Regions from separate parts of the Luteibacter sp. NPDC031894 genome, predicted to be linked through region 3. Evidence: riboswitches for the same ligand, from Rfam matches in the RefSeq annotation. Region 3 holds a riboswitch; each other region holds the start of a gene.
The links. Region 3 has a riboswitch for cobalamin ahead of ACQKIE_RS17525 (ribonucleoside-diphosphate reductase subunit alpha). Riboswitches for the same ligand answer to the same signal wherever they lie in the genome.
Positions count from the first base shown of each region.

Region 1: linked by a shared signal. The riboswitch ahead of btuB (TonB-dependent vitamin B12 receptor) and the one ahead of ACQKIE_RS17525 (ribonucleoside-diphosphate reductase subunit alpha) in region 3 are both predicted to bind cobalamin.
Region 2: linked by a shared signal. The riboswitch ahead of ACQKIE_RS09145 (TonB-dependent receptor domain-containing protein) and the one ahead of ACQKIE_RS17525 (ribonucleoside-diphosphate reductase subunit alpha) in region 3 are both predicted to bind cobalamin.

Region 1 is NZ_JBNNMV010000002.1:197,441-201,604, forward strand. Features, by position in the region: gene btuB (TonB-dependent vitamin B12 receptor) at 1-1,515, opposite strand, end outside; cobalamin riboswitch at 1,597-1,830, opposite strand; partial or broken gene ACQKIE_RS06905 (acyltransferase family protein) at 1,830-2,930, opposite strand; gene ACQKIE_RS06910 (SAM-dependent methyltransferase) at 3,068-3,862, shown strand; gene ACQKIE_RS06915 (hypothetical protein) at 3,957-4,164, shown strand, end outside.
Region 2 is NZ_JBNNMV010000002.1:704,559-708,722, forward strand. Features, by position in the region: gene ACQKIE_RS09145 (TonB-dependent receptor domain-containing protein) at 1-1,604, opposite strand, end outside; cobalamin riboswitch at 1,749-1,988, opposite strand; gene ACQKIE_RS09150 (TonB-dependent receptor) at 2,245-4,164, shown strand, end outside.
Region 3 is NZ_JBNNMV010000008.1:84,150-88,313, reverse strand. Features, by position in the region: gene ACQKIE_RS17530 (response regulator) at 1-1,342, opposite strand, end outside; cobalamin riboswitch at 1,500-1,709, shown strand; gene ACQKIE_RS17525 (ribonucleoside-diphosphate reductase subunit alpha) at 1,867-4,164, shown strand, end outside.

The sequences.
Region 1 (4,164 bases), on a different contig from region 3:
ACGGATACGCGAGCGCGCGATGTTGTTGGCGCCGCCGAACGGGAACAGCGGTCCGCTGAGGCTGGCGTCGAACACGATCAGGTTGTCGATCCGATTCTGGAACGCGTTGAGCGACCAGCCGCCCCAGCCAGGGGTGCCGCGCAGTCCCAGCTCCCAGTTCCGCGACGTTTCGGGACCGAGGTCGGGATTGCCGTAGTCCGGATAGTAGAGATCGTTGAACGTGGGCGCCTTGAACGCGGTGCCGTAGCTGCCGGTGACGCGCAGGGTCGTCGTCAGCGCATAGCCGTATTGCAGGCTGCCGGTCGTCTTGCCGCCGAACTGGCTGTTATCGTCGCGACGGAGGCTGCCCTGCACGGAGCTGTCGCCGAACTCGCCCTGCCATTGCGCGAACAACGCATGGTTGCGTCGCGCGTCGACCAGGTAATCGGTGTTGCCCACGACGCGGTCGCGCTGCCAATCGAAGCCCACCGTGGTGAGGCCGGCGCCACCGGCGACCCGGCCGATGTCCGCCTGCACCGAAGCGAGGTCGCGGTGCGTGTTGAACGTATCGGCGTACGTCCCGTTCTCGTAGTCGGTGGAAAGGTCGTCGCTACGGCCGAGGTTCGCCGTCACCACGACCTCCTGCGCGGGCTTGTAGCGCAGTCGGCCGCCCAGCACCTGGGTCGCGGACTCGGCGAAGTTGCTGCTCGTGCCGTCGTAGTGGTTGCGGCCTTCCGTGCGCGTCGCGTTGGCGTCGGCATCCCACTGTTCGTCGAAGCGCCAACCGCCCTTCAACGACAGCGCGTTGTTGCGATAGCCGTCCTTGTCCGGCTCGTACGTGAAGCAGCCGCCACCGCCCGGGCTGGGCTTGCCACGACAGGCATTGATGCCATCGGTCTGGTCGTGGCTTGCTTCGACCGAGTACCAACCCTGCGCGCCGCGACCGGCGAAGCCGGCGGAACCGCGCACGGTGCCGTAGCTACCGACACCGATGGAGGCATTCGGTACGAAGGCACCGTCGGGGTGGCGGGTGAAGATCTGGATCACGCCACCGAGCGCATCGGATCCGTACAGGCTCGAGTAGGGCCCGCGCACGATCTCGATGCGCTCGATCTGGTCGACCGGGATGTCCTGGAAGGCTGCGGTGCCGGAGGTGGCGGAACCCACCTTCACGCCGTCGACGAGCACGAGCACGTGGTCGGATTCAGTGCCACGCATGAAGACGGAGGTGGCCTTGCCGGGCCCGCCATTGTTGGCGATCGAGACACCGGGCGTCCTGCCGAGCAGGTCGGCCAGGGAGCGCGGTTGCAGGCGCTCGATGTCCGCGCGGTCGAGCACCGTGGAGGCGGCAAGCACCTGTCCCAGCGCTTGCTCGGTACGGCTGGCGGTGACCACGACCTTGTCCAGGTCCGTGGAAGCGTCGGCGGCGAACGACACGCCGGGCACGAGGAAGGCCGTCGCGATGGCGACCGCGAGGGTGGAGGAACGAAACGACACGGTGTAACTCCCTGCTGACCGCGCCAACCCGCGCGGCATGAATGGCGAGGGACGGGAGCAGGGAATGCGGGATTGCCGGCGGGGCGTGCTCGACGGCCACCCACGACATGGCCCTCCGCCTGTCCGGTGTACCTCGAGGCCGGTCTCCGGGCTCGCGAGCGCAGGCCGTGGGGCCTGCCGGGCGGCGCCTTCCCATGCCTCGAGGGCACAGTGGCTGGATGCCGTCCTCTTGCTCGCCTACCGTTGCGGGGGCAGCTCCGGAATGGCGGCGGCATGGAGACCGCGCGCGTCACCGGATTCCCGTTTCAATCCGCGGCGCTGACGCCTTGGATCACCTTGGGCGGCGACAGTGTAGCCGAAGCGGGAACGCGCCGGTCGCGCCAGCGCAGGAACGGCCGTTCCACGGCGTAGTGCAGCAAGGCGCCGCCGGCGAGGGTCGCGGCGGCGAAGAGGCCGAAACGCAGGTAGCGGTCGTCGGCCCATCGTCCGTCCAGGCCCCTTTCCACCAGCGCGAACACGAGTTTGTGGCTGAGGTAGAGACTGTAAGAGGTACCGGCAAGCCAGCCCGCGCCGGGAACCTGGAGCCGGGCCAGCCACGTCCCTCCGCTCGCCGCGATGACAAAGACAGCCATGGCCGCCGAAAGCAGCGGGTACCCGATGACGCAGGGCCAGAACGCGGTCCGTGCGCCGTCGAACATGACGAGCGATGCCGCGAGCAGGACCAGGCCCGTGACAAGCAGCCTCGTCGTGTGTGCCCGCAACCGCGTGAGGATCGCCGGCCGGTAGACGCGGCACGCCGCCAGTACGACGCCAGCCAGGAGTCCGTCGAGGCGCGACCACGTCGGGTAGTAGAGGTGGCGCAGGTATGCCAGTCCGGCATTTCCGCCCGCCGCTTGCACCGGCGCCACCACGTGCGTCCACAACCAGGCACGCAGGACCATGCCGCCGAGGACTACGACGGCGCACACCGCGACGAACTTCCAGACCGCTGGCCGGCGCGTCAGCGCGAAGGCGAGGAAGGGGAACGCGAGGTAAAAATGCTCCTCGACGCATAGCGACCAGACGTGGGAGAACGCGTAGTTGTCGCTGGTATCGAACAGCAGGTTGAAGGTGAATGTCGGGAACTGCCACAACGGCTGCATGCCCGGCGTTTCGCGCCAGTCGGGCAAGAGCGCGTAGATGGCGAACACCACGAGGAAGGCCGGCAGGATGCGCACGCCGCGGCGCCGGTAGAAACCCACGACATCGAGGCGCCCGGTCGCCTGCAACGATGCCAGCACCTGCGATCCGATGAGGTAACCGCTGAGCACGAAGAACAGGTCCACGCCCATCCAGCCGGAGCGTTCGAGCCCACCGTAGCCCTCGCCGAGGCCTCCGACGTAAAAACTGTGGAACAGCATCACCCAGACGATCGCGATCGCGCGCAGCGTGTCCAGCCCTGGCGTCCTGTGCATCGATATCTCCCCTTGTCGGTGGCGAGATACTGAGCCACCCCAAGGCCATGTTCGGGCCCGGGTCGTGGCGTTTCGCGGGCACGCCGGGGCCTCGGACGCTACGATGGCGCATCGGGGATGGCATCGGGGCACGACGAATGGCGAATACGGCGCGCGGGTCGCTCGCTTGCGTGGGCGTGGGCATGACGCTCGGGTCCCACATCACGCCATTGGCCCGCAGCCATATCGCGTCGGCCGATGTCGTTTTCGTCGGCGTGTCCGACGGGTTGGTCGAACAGTGGGTACGCCGGATGCACGGCGACGTGCGCAGCCTGCAGCCACTGTACGGCGAGGAAAAGCCGCGCCAGGAGACGTACCGGGAGATGGTCGACGCCATGCTTGGCGAAGTCCGTGCGGGCCGGCGGGTCTGTGGGGTCTTCTACGGCCATCCCGGCGTCTTCGCACAGGCACCGCACGAGGCCGTGGCACGAGCGCGGGAGGAGGGTTACGTCGCCCGGATGGAACCGGGGGTATCGTCGGAAGACTGCCTCTACGCCGATCTCGGCGTAGATCCTGGCCGGGTCGGCTGCCAGCATTTCGAAGCGACGCAATTCATGCTCTACCGCCGCGTGGTCGACACCTCCGCCTGGTTGTTGCTCTGGCAGGCAGGCATCGCCGGCGACCTCACCGGCGGGCGGTTCGACACCGACGCGCGGCGACTCGCGGTGCTCGCGGACGTCCTGGCAAGACACTACCCGGTGCAGCACGACGTCATCGTCTACCGGGCGGCCACCCTGCCCTTCCAGGATCCACGCATCGAGCGCATCGCCCTCGCCACCCTGCCGGAGACCACCCTGGGCACGTCCGATACCCTCGCGGTACCACCGTGCCGTGCCCTCGAGCCCGATCCCTCCATACGTGACCGGCTGACGGCGCTCGCCCGGGCGTCCTGAACGACAATCTTCACCGACAGGCGGGTCCGCCGCGCTATGATCGGAGGGCGTACGGGGACCTGGGAGGTGTCCGGCGCCATCGACAGGGGAACACATGTCCAACGTCATCGATTTCCTGGAGCGCATGGGCGCCGACGCCGCGCTGCGTGCCGCGGGCGCCGACGAGCTGACCCGCGAACTCACCGCCTCCGGGGTCGAGGGAGACCTCGCGGCGGCAATCCTTGCCGGTGACGAAGACACGCTCCGCGCCAGGCTTGCCCCCCGCACGTTCTACGGGATCCAGCTCGATCGCGAAAAAGAGG
Region 2 (4,164 bases), on a different contig from region 3:
CGCGGCCGGCGGGCGAGCAGGTTGTCCTGCTGGACGCCACCGTCACGATTTTCCGGCTGCTGGAACGTGAGGTAGCCGCGGACGTGCCAGCCGTCGACGTCCGCGCCTGCCTGGCCTTCGAGACCGCGGATACGGGCCTTGCTCACGTTGATCGGCAGGAAACTGGCGTCGAAGCCGATCAGGTCGTCGACATCGGTGCGGTAGGCGTTCACGGCCCAGGTCCAGATGCCCGGCCGCGCGGAGAGGCCGATCTCCGCCGTGCGCGACTTCTCGGGTTTGAGGTTTACCGGCGTGCCGTAGGGATAGAACTCGTCGTTGAAGGTCGGCGCATGGAAGGCCGTGCCATAAGACGCCGTGATCTTCATGCCGCTGTCGAAGCGGAAGCCATACGCCGCGGAACCCGTCGTGTGGTTGCCGAACTGGGTGTTGTGGTCGTGGCGGGCGGAAAGTTCGAGCTCATGCGGCCCGAACAGGCCACGGTAAAGCACGAAGACGCCCGTGTTATTGCGCGAATCGGCGAGGTAGGCGGTATCGCTCTCCAGCTTTTCCTGCTGGAAATCGACACCCGCGGTAAGGACCTGGTCCTTCGTCAGCGTGATGTCGTTCTGCCAGGAGGCCTGGTTGCGCTTCGAATAGAGGTAGCCCACGCGCGCGTCGTCGACGCCGTAGTGCACGAAATCCAGCGTCTTGTCGGCACCGTCGAGATAGTTGTCGGCGCGGTCCTGGTTCTGGCCCACGGCCAGCGACACGCGCCACTCGGCGAGTGCGTCAAAGGACAATTTCGCGCCCGCCACCTGCTGCGAGCGCCGGGTGACGTTCTGGAAATCGCCGTCGTAGTGGATGTCGCCCTTGCTTCGCAGCCAGCTGCCGGTCAGTTCCGTGCCGTCGTCCCAGCGGTAGCCGCCAGAGAGGGCGCCGTTGTAGGTCCGATACGCGTCGTGGTCGGGTTCGTCGGTGAAGCAGCCGGCAAAGGCAGCCGCGGCGCCGACGCGGCAGGCATTGATGCCCGAGGTGTACTGGCCGCCCAGGCTGGCGTTGTACCAGCCGTGCGCGGTACCGCCGGAAAGTCCGACCTGTCCCGCCGTATACCCGTGGCTACCCCCGGTGATGGCGATCGTCGGCGTCGGCGCTTCGCCTGCGCTGCCGTGACGGGTGAAGATCTGGATGACGCCGCCGATCGCGTCGGAGCCGTACAGCGCGGAACGCGGGCCACGCACCACCTCCACCCGGTCGATCTGCTCGACGGGCAGCTGCTCGTACGCGGGAAGGCCGGCGCCCACGGTGCCGACCCGGACGCCGTCGACCAGCACGAGCGTGTGCGAGGAATTCGTGCCGCGCATGAACAGCGAGGTCTGTTGCCCGATGCCGCCGGTATTGGACAGGGCCACGCCGGGCAGTCCGGCGAGCAGGTCCTGGACGCTGAGCGGCTGCAGGCGTTCGATGTCCTCGCGCGTGATCACCGTGACAGGTGCCAGCACCTGGTCCAGGGGCATCGCGAAACGACTGGCCGTGACCACCACGGCGTCGAGCCGATCGGGCGCGTCGGCCGCATGGGCCATGGCGGTCGTCGACAGCAACGCCGTCGCGAGCAGGGTCTTCTTCATCACACCGTCTTCCTCTGCCGCCATCGCGGCCAAACGCACGGGGCCGAGGGAGGACGCAGACGAACGGCGAACGGGGAGGGAACCCGGAAGCTGTCCGGATCCGCCCTCCGCGAATCGACCGAAACAGGGACACCCACCCCATGAGGGGCGGGCGGTCATCGGGCCGGTCTCCGGACTCGCGTCAGCCATCGCCGATGGCCGGCTCCGGCGCCTTCCCGCTTGCGCAGTGGCTTACGACCGGACCGCAGGAAAACGCGAAACGCCTTCCCGATGACGCATACCGTTGCGGGGGCAGTGCCGGCCTTGCCACCCAGGTGGCGCACCGGCTTCCCGTTTCAGCCTTCCAACTTGCGCCGGAAGGCCACCCGAACGTGGCGGATAGTACTTCGCAAGTGCTTCGACTGTCACGATTTTTTCACCGAAACCTTAACGGGGTCTTGACGACCGCGAAATATTTCGATTACAAGCGTAACGGATTGCCGTAGGGGCGCGGGTTCTTGCGCCACGGGGGCGTGTCGGCCACCCACCCATCCTGGGGAGGATGCGTGGAGGCGGACACGAAAGGCGGCCATCGAGAACAAAGGTCCGTATTCCAGTCACGGCGACGGACCTTCTTGCTGTTTCTTTGGGGAGACAAAACATGCATCGTTCCACCCGCCGTAACGGCGTCCTTCGCCGCTCAACCCTCTGCACCGCGCTCGCCCTCTGCTTTGCCAGCGGCGCCGTGCTTGCCCAGTCCAACGCTTCGGGTGTCATTTTCGGCCGCGTCTCGCAGCCTGAAGGCGCCTCCGTTCATCTGACCAACGTCGATACCGGTTTCGACCGCAAGGTCGCCGTCGATGCCGATGGTCGTTACCGCGTCAGCTCCCTGCCGGTCGGCGTCTACAAAGTCACTGTCGAGCGAGGCGATCAGGTTGTCGAAAGCCGCGACAATGTCCAGGTAAACATCGGTGGTGGCGTGGACGTCTCATTCGCCGGCGCAGCCAGCGCGACGAATACGGAGGCACAGAACCTCGAGGGTGTTCAGGTCACGGGCAACGTGCTTCCCGCCATCGACGTCTCGTCCGTCGACTCCCGTACTGTCCTGACCGCCCAGCAGCTTCAGAAGATTCCGCTCGCCCGTGACGTCACTGCGGCGGCCTTGCTCGCGCCCGGCGTCGTGGCTGGCGACGCGCGTTACGGCAACGTGGCTTCGTTCGGTGGCGCGTCCGCATCCGAGAACCAGTACTACATCAACGGCTACTCCGTCACGAACGCGCTCACGGGCCTGGGCTTCACCAGCCTGCCTTTCGACGCGATCGACCAGCAGCAGATCTTCACCGGCGGTTACGGCGCGGAATACGGTCGCTCGACCGGCGGCGTGATCAACATCGTCACCAAGCGCGGCGGTAACGACTGGAAGGCCGGTGTCGGCCTCTACGTCACGCCGCAGGGCCTGCGCCAGAAGCCCCGCAGCATCTACCGCGAGGACGGTACGCTGTGGCAGGACCGCGGCCGCAACAAGAGCACCGACACGCAGTACACCGGCTACATCAGCGGCCCGCTGATCAAGGACAAGCTGTTCCTGTTCGCGGCCGGCGACTTCACTCGATCCGATAGCCGTAATACCAGCAGCATCGTGGCGCCGCAGCGCACCTACCAGGAATCGAAGGCCACGAAATGGTTGGCCAAGGTCGACTGGAACATCACCGACAACCACCTCCTGGAAATCACGGGCCTCGGTGACAAGAGCAACATCGAGCGCAGCGTCTACGCGTACGACTACAACCGCAGCGCCCGCGGCGCATACATCGGCACCGACAACCTCAAAAACTTCGATGCACAGGCCGGGTCCGCGCCTGGCGGTGATGTATACATCGGCAAGTACACCGGTTACATCACGGACAACCTGACGGTCAACGCGCTGTACGGCCACACCAAGACCGTCCATGAGCGCAACCTGTCCTATGCCAGCAATCCGAACTGCCCCTGGATCGTCGACAACCGGGCCCAGCCCGATCGCATCACGGGTTGCGGCCTCGTCAATGGCACGGTTCTCGGTGAAGGTGCACAGGACAAGACTCACGGTTGGCGTCTCGACGTTGAATACGTTCTCGGCGCCCACGATCTGCGCGCAGGTGTCGATAACCAGACGCTGGAATCGTACTCGGGCAACGTCTATGAAGGCGGTTACCGCTGGATCTACGGGCCGGCTGGCGATATCCCGAGCCGCGGCATTGTTGCGCCGCCCGGCGTCGACTATTTCGCCCAGAAGCGTCTCTTTGCGACCGGCGCGAACGTGAAGGTGGAGCAGGAAGCCCAGTTCATTGAAGATCGCTGGCAGGTGACCGATCGCTGGATGGCGTCCATCGGCCTGCGCAACGAACAGTTCAAGAACATCAATGGCGATGGCGCTACCTACGTGAAGCAGCGTCACCAGCTGGCACCCCGCCTCGGCGTGACCTGGGACGTCTTCGGCGACTCGACCTTCAAGGTGTACGCCAACGCCGGCCGCTACCACCTCGCGATCCCGTCGAACGTGGCGATTCGCGGTGCTTCCGCCTCCACGTACTACTCCGAG
Region 3 (4,164 bases):
TTTCCAGCATCTCCGCGATGGACATGCGGATCAGCGCATCGTCTTCCACGACGAGCACGCGAAGCGGCGGGCGAGCCGGAGTCGCGGCCGCCGACGTGGCGGGTGTGGCCGACGTGGCAGCCTTCCGCGCCTTGTCGGCGAGCACGAAGCGCACGCGGCGGGCGAGCTGGTCCCGGGTGTATGGCTTGCTCAGCAGTTCCACGCCCTCGTCCAGGCGGCCGCCGTGGACGATGGCGTTCTCGGTATAGCCAGAGGTGAACAACACCGCGATGCCGGGCTGCCGCTCGCTGGCCTTCCGCGCGAGTTCCGGGCTGCGCAGGGGCCCCGGCATGACCACGTCGGTAAACAACAGGTCGATGGCGATGCCGCTTTCGATGATGGACAGCGCGCTTTCCGCATCGCGCGCCTTCAGCACGCGGTAACCGAGGTCACCGAGCATGGCGACCACGGTATCGCGCACGGCGTCGTCGTCCTCCACTACAAGGACGGTCTCGTCGCCACCACGCAGGTCTTCTTCCTCGATGTCCACCACACGGTCCTCGCCCTGGGTCGAACGCGGCAGGTAAATCTTAACCGTGGTGCCGTGTCCCTGTTCGCTGTAAATCTTAACGTGGCCGCCCGACTGCTTTACGAAGCCATAGACCATCGACAGGCCAAGGCCGGTGCCCTGCCCTTCGGGCTTGGTGGTGAAGAACGGCTCGAAGACCTGGTCGATGATGTCCGGCGCGATCCCGCTGCCCGTGTCCGTAACCGCGATCATCACATACTGGCCCGCGCGAAGGTCGCCGTGCGCGGAAGCGTACGTGGTATCCAGCAGCGCGTTGCCCGCTTCGATGGTGAGCCGGCCGCGCCCCTCCATGGCGTCACGCGCATTGATCGCGAGGTTCAGCAGCGCGTTCTCGACGTTGCCGGGATCGACCAGCGTATTCCAAAGGCCACCGGCGATCACCGTCTCCACCTCGATCTCCTCGCCCAGCGCGCGGCGCAGGAGGTCGTCCATGTCGCGGACGAAGCGGCCGATGTTCACCACCTTGGGCGCCAGGGGCTGGCGGCGGCCGAAAGCCAGCAGTTGCGCGGCCAGTTTGGAGCCACGGGCCACGCCGGCCATCGCGTTGGCGAGGCGGCGTTCCGCCCGGGGGTTGCCGGCGACGTCGGAGGCCAGCAGCTGGAGGTTTCCGCTGATGACCTGCAGGAGGTTGTTGAAGTCGTGTGCGACGCCGCCGGTAAGCTTCCCGATGGCGTCCATCTTCTGCGCCTGGCGCAGCTGTTCCTGGGTAAGGCCGGCGGCTAGTTCGCCGCTTTCGTCGCCGTTCTCGGCAGGGTGCACGGTGGAGGGTGGCATCGGCCTCTGGGTGGTATTTGTCCGGTGGGCGCAGATTCTATCGTTGGAGCCTCGTTGTCTTTGTGTAGATGATCTTCACACGATTGCTACAAGCCGCGCGCTGTCGAGATTCGCCCGGCGATCACTAGATGTGGTGTTGACCTGCCTGCCTGAGGCCTATATCGTGTGTCTCGCTGGTGTCCGGAGAGGCGCGACTGCCCGTCGGACTTAATAGGGAATCCGGTGCGAATCCGGAACTGCCCCGCAGCGGTAAGTGGAAACGATCCCGTTCAATGCACTGGTCCTCCGCGACTGGGAAGCGACGGGTAGGCAAGGCCTCACGGCCCCGTCCACGAGTCCGAAGACCTGCCAGCAATCGGTGCCTGATCGGTGCCGATTGCAGTGACGGCTTCCGCGGGGAAGCGCGTCGCGGATCGGTGCCGCCCTTGGCGAGCTCCGTCCCGGCCCTTTCCGTGCAGGCGTCGCCACTTCGAGCCCCGTCCGAGGGAACGGGAGTTTGGACCTGGCCCTGGGGCACGCCACACATGACCACGATGGATACCGCCGCGCGCGAGCGCACCGAGACGGCCGAAGCCGCCGCCATTCCTGTTTCCGCCGGCTATCGCCAGGACGCCCCGCCGCCCGCCTTTGCCCTGACGCCACCACACAATCCCGGGCAGATGCGCGTGACCAAGCGCAATGGCGGACAGGAAGCCGTCGATGTGAACAAGATCGTGCGCGCGGTGACGCGCAGCGCCGACGGCCTCCATGCCGTCGACCCGATGCGCGTGGCGCTGAAGACGATCGGCGGGCTCTACGACGGCGCCACCACGCAGGAACTCGACCAGCTCTCGATCCGCACGGCCGCGGCCCTCACCGCCGAGGAGCCGGAGTACGGTCAGCTTGCCGCGCGCCTGCTTTCCGCCTTCATCGACAAGGAAGTGGCCGGCCAGGAAATCCAGTCGTTCTCGCAGTCGGTGGCCACGGGCTTCGAGCTGGGGATCCTCAACGAGCGCTTGCGTGACTTCGTGCAGGTCAATGCGCGCAAGCTCAACGACGCGATCGACCTGGGCGCGTCACGCCGCTTCGAATACTTCGGTCTGCGCACGGTCTACGACCGGTACCTCCTGCGCCACCCGACGAAGCGTTTCGTCATCGAGACACCCCAGTACTTCTTCATGCGTATCGCCTGCGCCCTCGGCGGCAACGATGTGGCCGAGACGCTGGAGCTCTACCGCATGCTGTCGTCGCTCGAGTACCTCGCCAGCTCGCCGACGCTGTTCAACGCCGGCACGGCGCATGAGCAGCTTTCCTCCTGCTTCCTGCTCGACTCGCCGCAGGACGCCCTGGAATCCATCTACGCCAAGTATGGCGACGTGGCGCAGCTGTCGAAGTTCGCGGGCGGCATCGGCCTCGCCTATTCGCGCATCCGTTCGCGCGGGTCGCTCATCAAGGGCACCAATGGCCATTCCAATGGTCTGGTGCCGTGGTTGAAGACGCTCGACGCCTCGGTCGCCGCCGTCAACCAGGGCGGCAAGCGCAAGGGCGCCGCCTGTGTGTACCTCGAGTCGTGGCACGCCGACATCGAGGAGTTCCTCGAACTGCGCGAGAACACCGGCGACGATGCGCGCCGCACGCACAACCTCAACCTCGCCAATTGGGTGCCGGACCTCTTCATGCGGCGCGTGGAGGCCGATGGTGACTGGTCGCTGTTCGACCCGAAGATCGTGCCGCACTTCGTCGACACGTGGGGCGCCGCGTTCGACGCCGCCTACGAGACGGCCGAGGCGGCCGGGCTCGCGGCGAAGACGATCAAGGCCCGCGAACTCTATGCACGCATGCTGCGTTCGCTGGCGCAGACGGGCAATGGCTGGATGACGTTCAAGGACCGCTCCAACGCCACGAGCAACCAGACCGCGTTGCCGCAGAACGTCATCCACCTGTCGAACCTCTGCACCGAGATCCTCGAGGTGACCAACGAGAACGAGACCGCGGTGTGCAACCTCGGCTCGATCAACCTCGCCCGCCATGTCGTGGACGGACGTTTCGACTACGACAAACTCGCCACGACGGTCCGCACCGCCGTGCGCCAGCTCAACCGCGTCATCGACCTGAACTTCTATCCCATCGCCACGGCGAAGACGGCGAACATGAAATGGCGCCCCGTCGGGCTTGGCGTGATGGGCTTGCAGGACGTTTTCTTCAAGCTTCGCCTGCCGTTCGATTCGGATGAGGCAAGGAATCTCTCCACGCGCATCGCCGAAGAGATCTACTTCCACGCGCTGTCGATGTCCAACGAGATTGCCGGACGCGATGGCGCCCATCCGGGCTTCGACGAGAGTCGCGCGGCGAACGGCGAGCTCCAGTTCGATTACTGGCCCGCCGCCACCCCCACGGGCAGGGAGGCTCGCTGGGCCGAACTACGCGAAAAGATCAAGGCAAAGGGCCTGCGCAATTCACTGCTGATCGCCATCGCGCCCACGGCCACCATCGCGTCCATCGCCGGCTGCTACGAATGCATCGAGCCGCAGGTGTCGAACCTCTTCAAGCGCGAGACGCTCTCCGGCGACTTCCTCGTCGTCAACCGGTACCTGGTGGAAGAGCTGAAGACGCTCGGGCTCTGGACCGCGGAGGTTCGCGACCAGATCAAGCTGGCGGAGGGTTCGGTCCAGGGCATAGGCGCGATTCCCGAGCAGCTGCGCGCCGTATACAGGACGACCTGGGAACTGCCGCAGAAGGCACTCATCGACCTGGCCGCCGCCCGTGGCGCGTACATCGACCAGAGCCAGTCGCTCAACCTGTTCATGGAAAATCCGAATATCGGGCAACTTTCCTCCATGTAC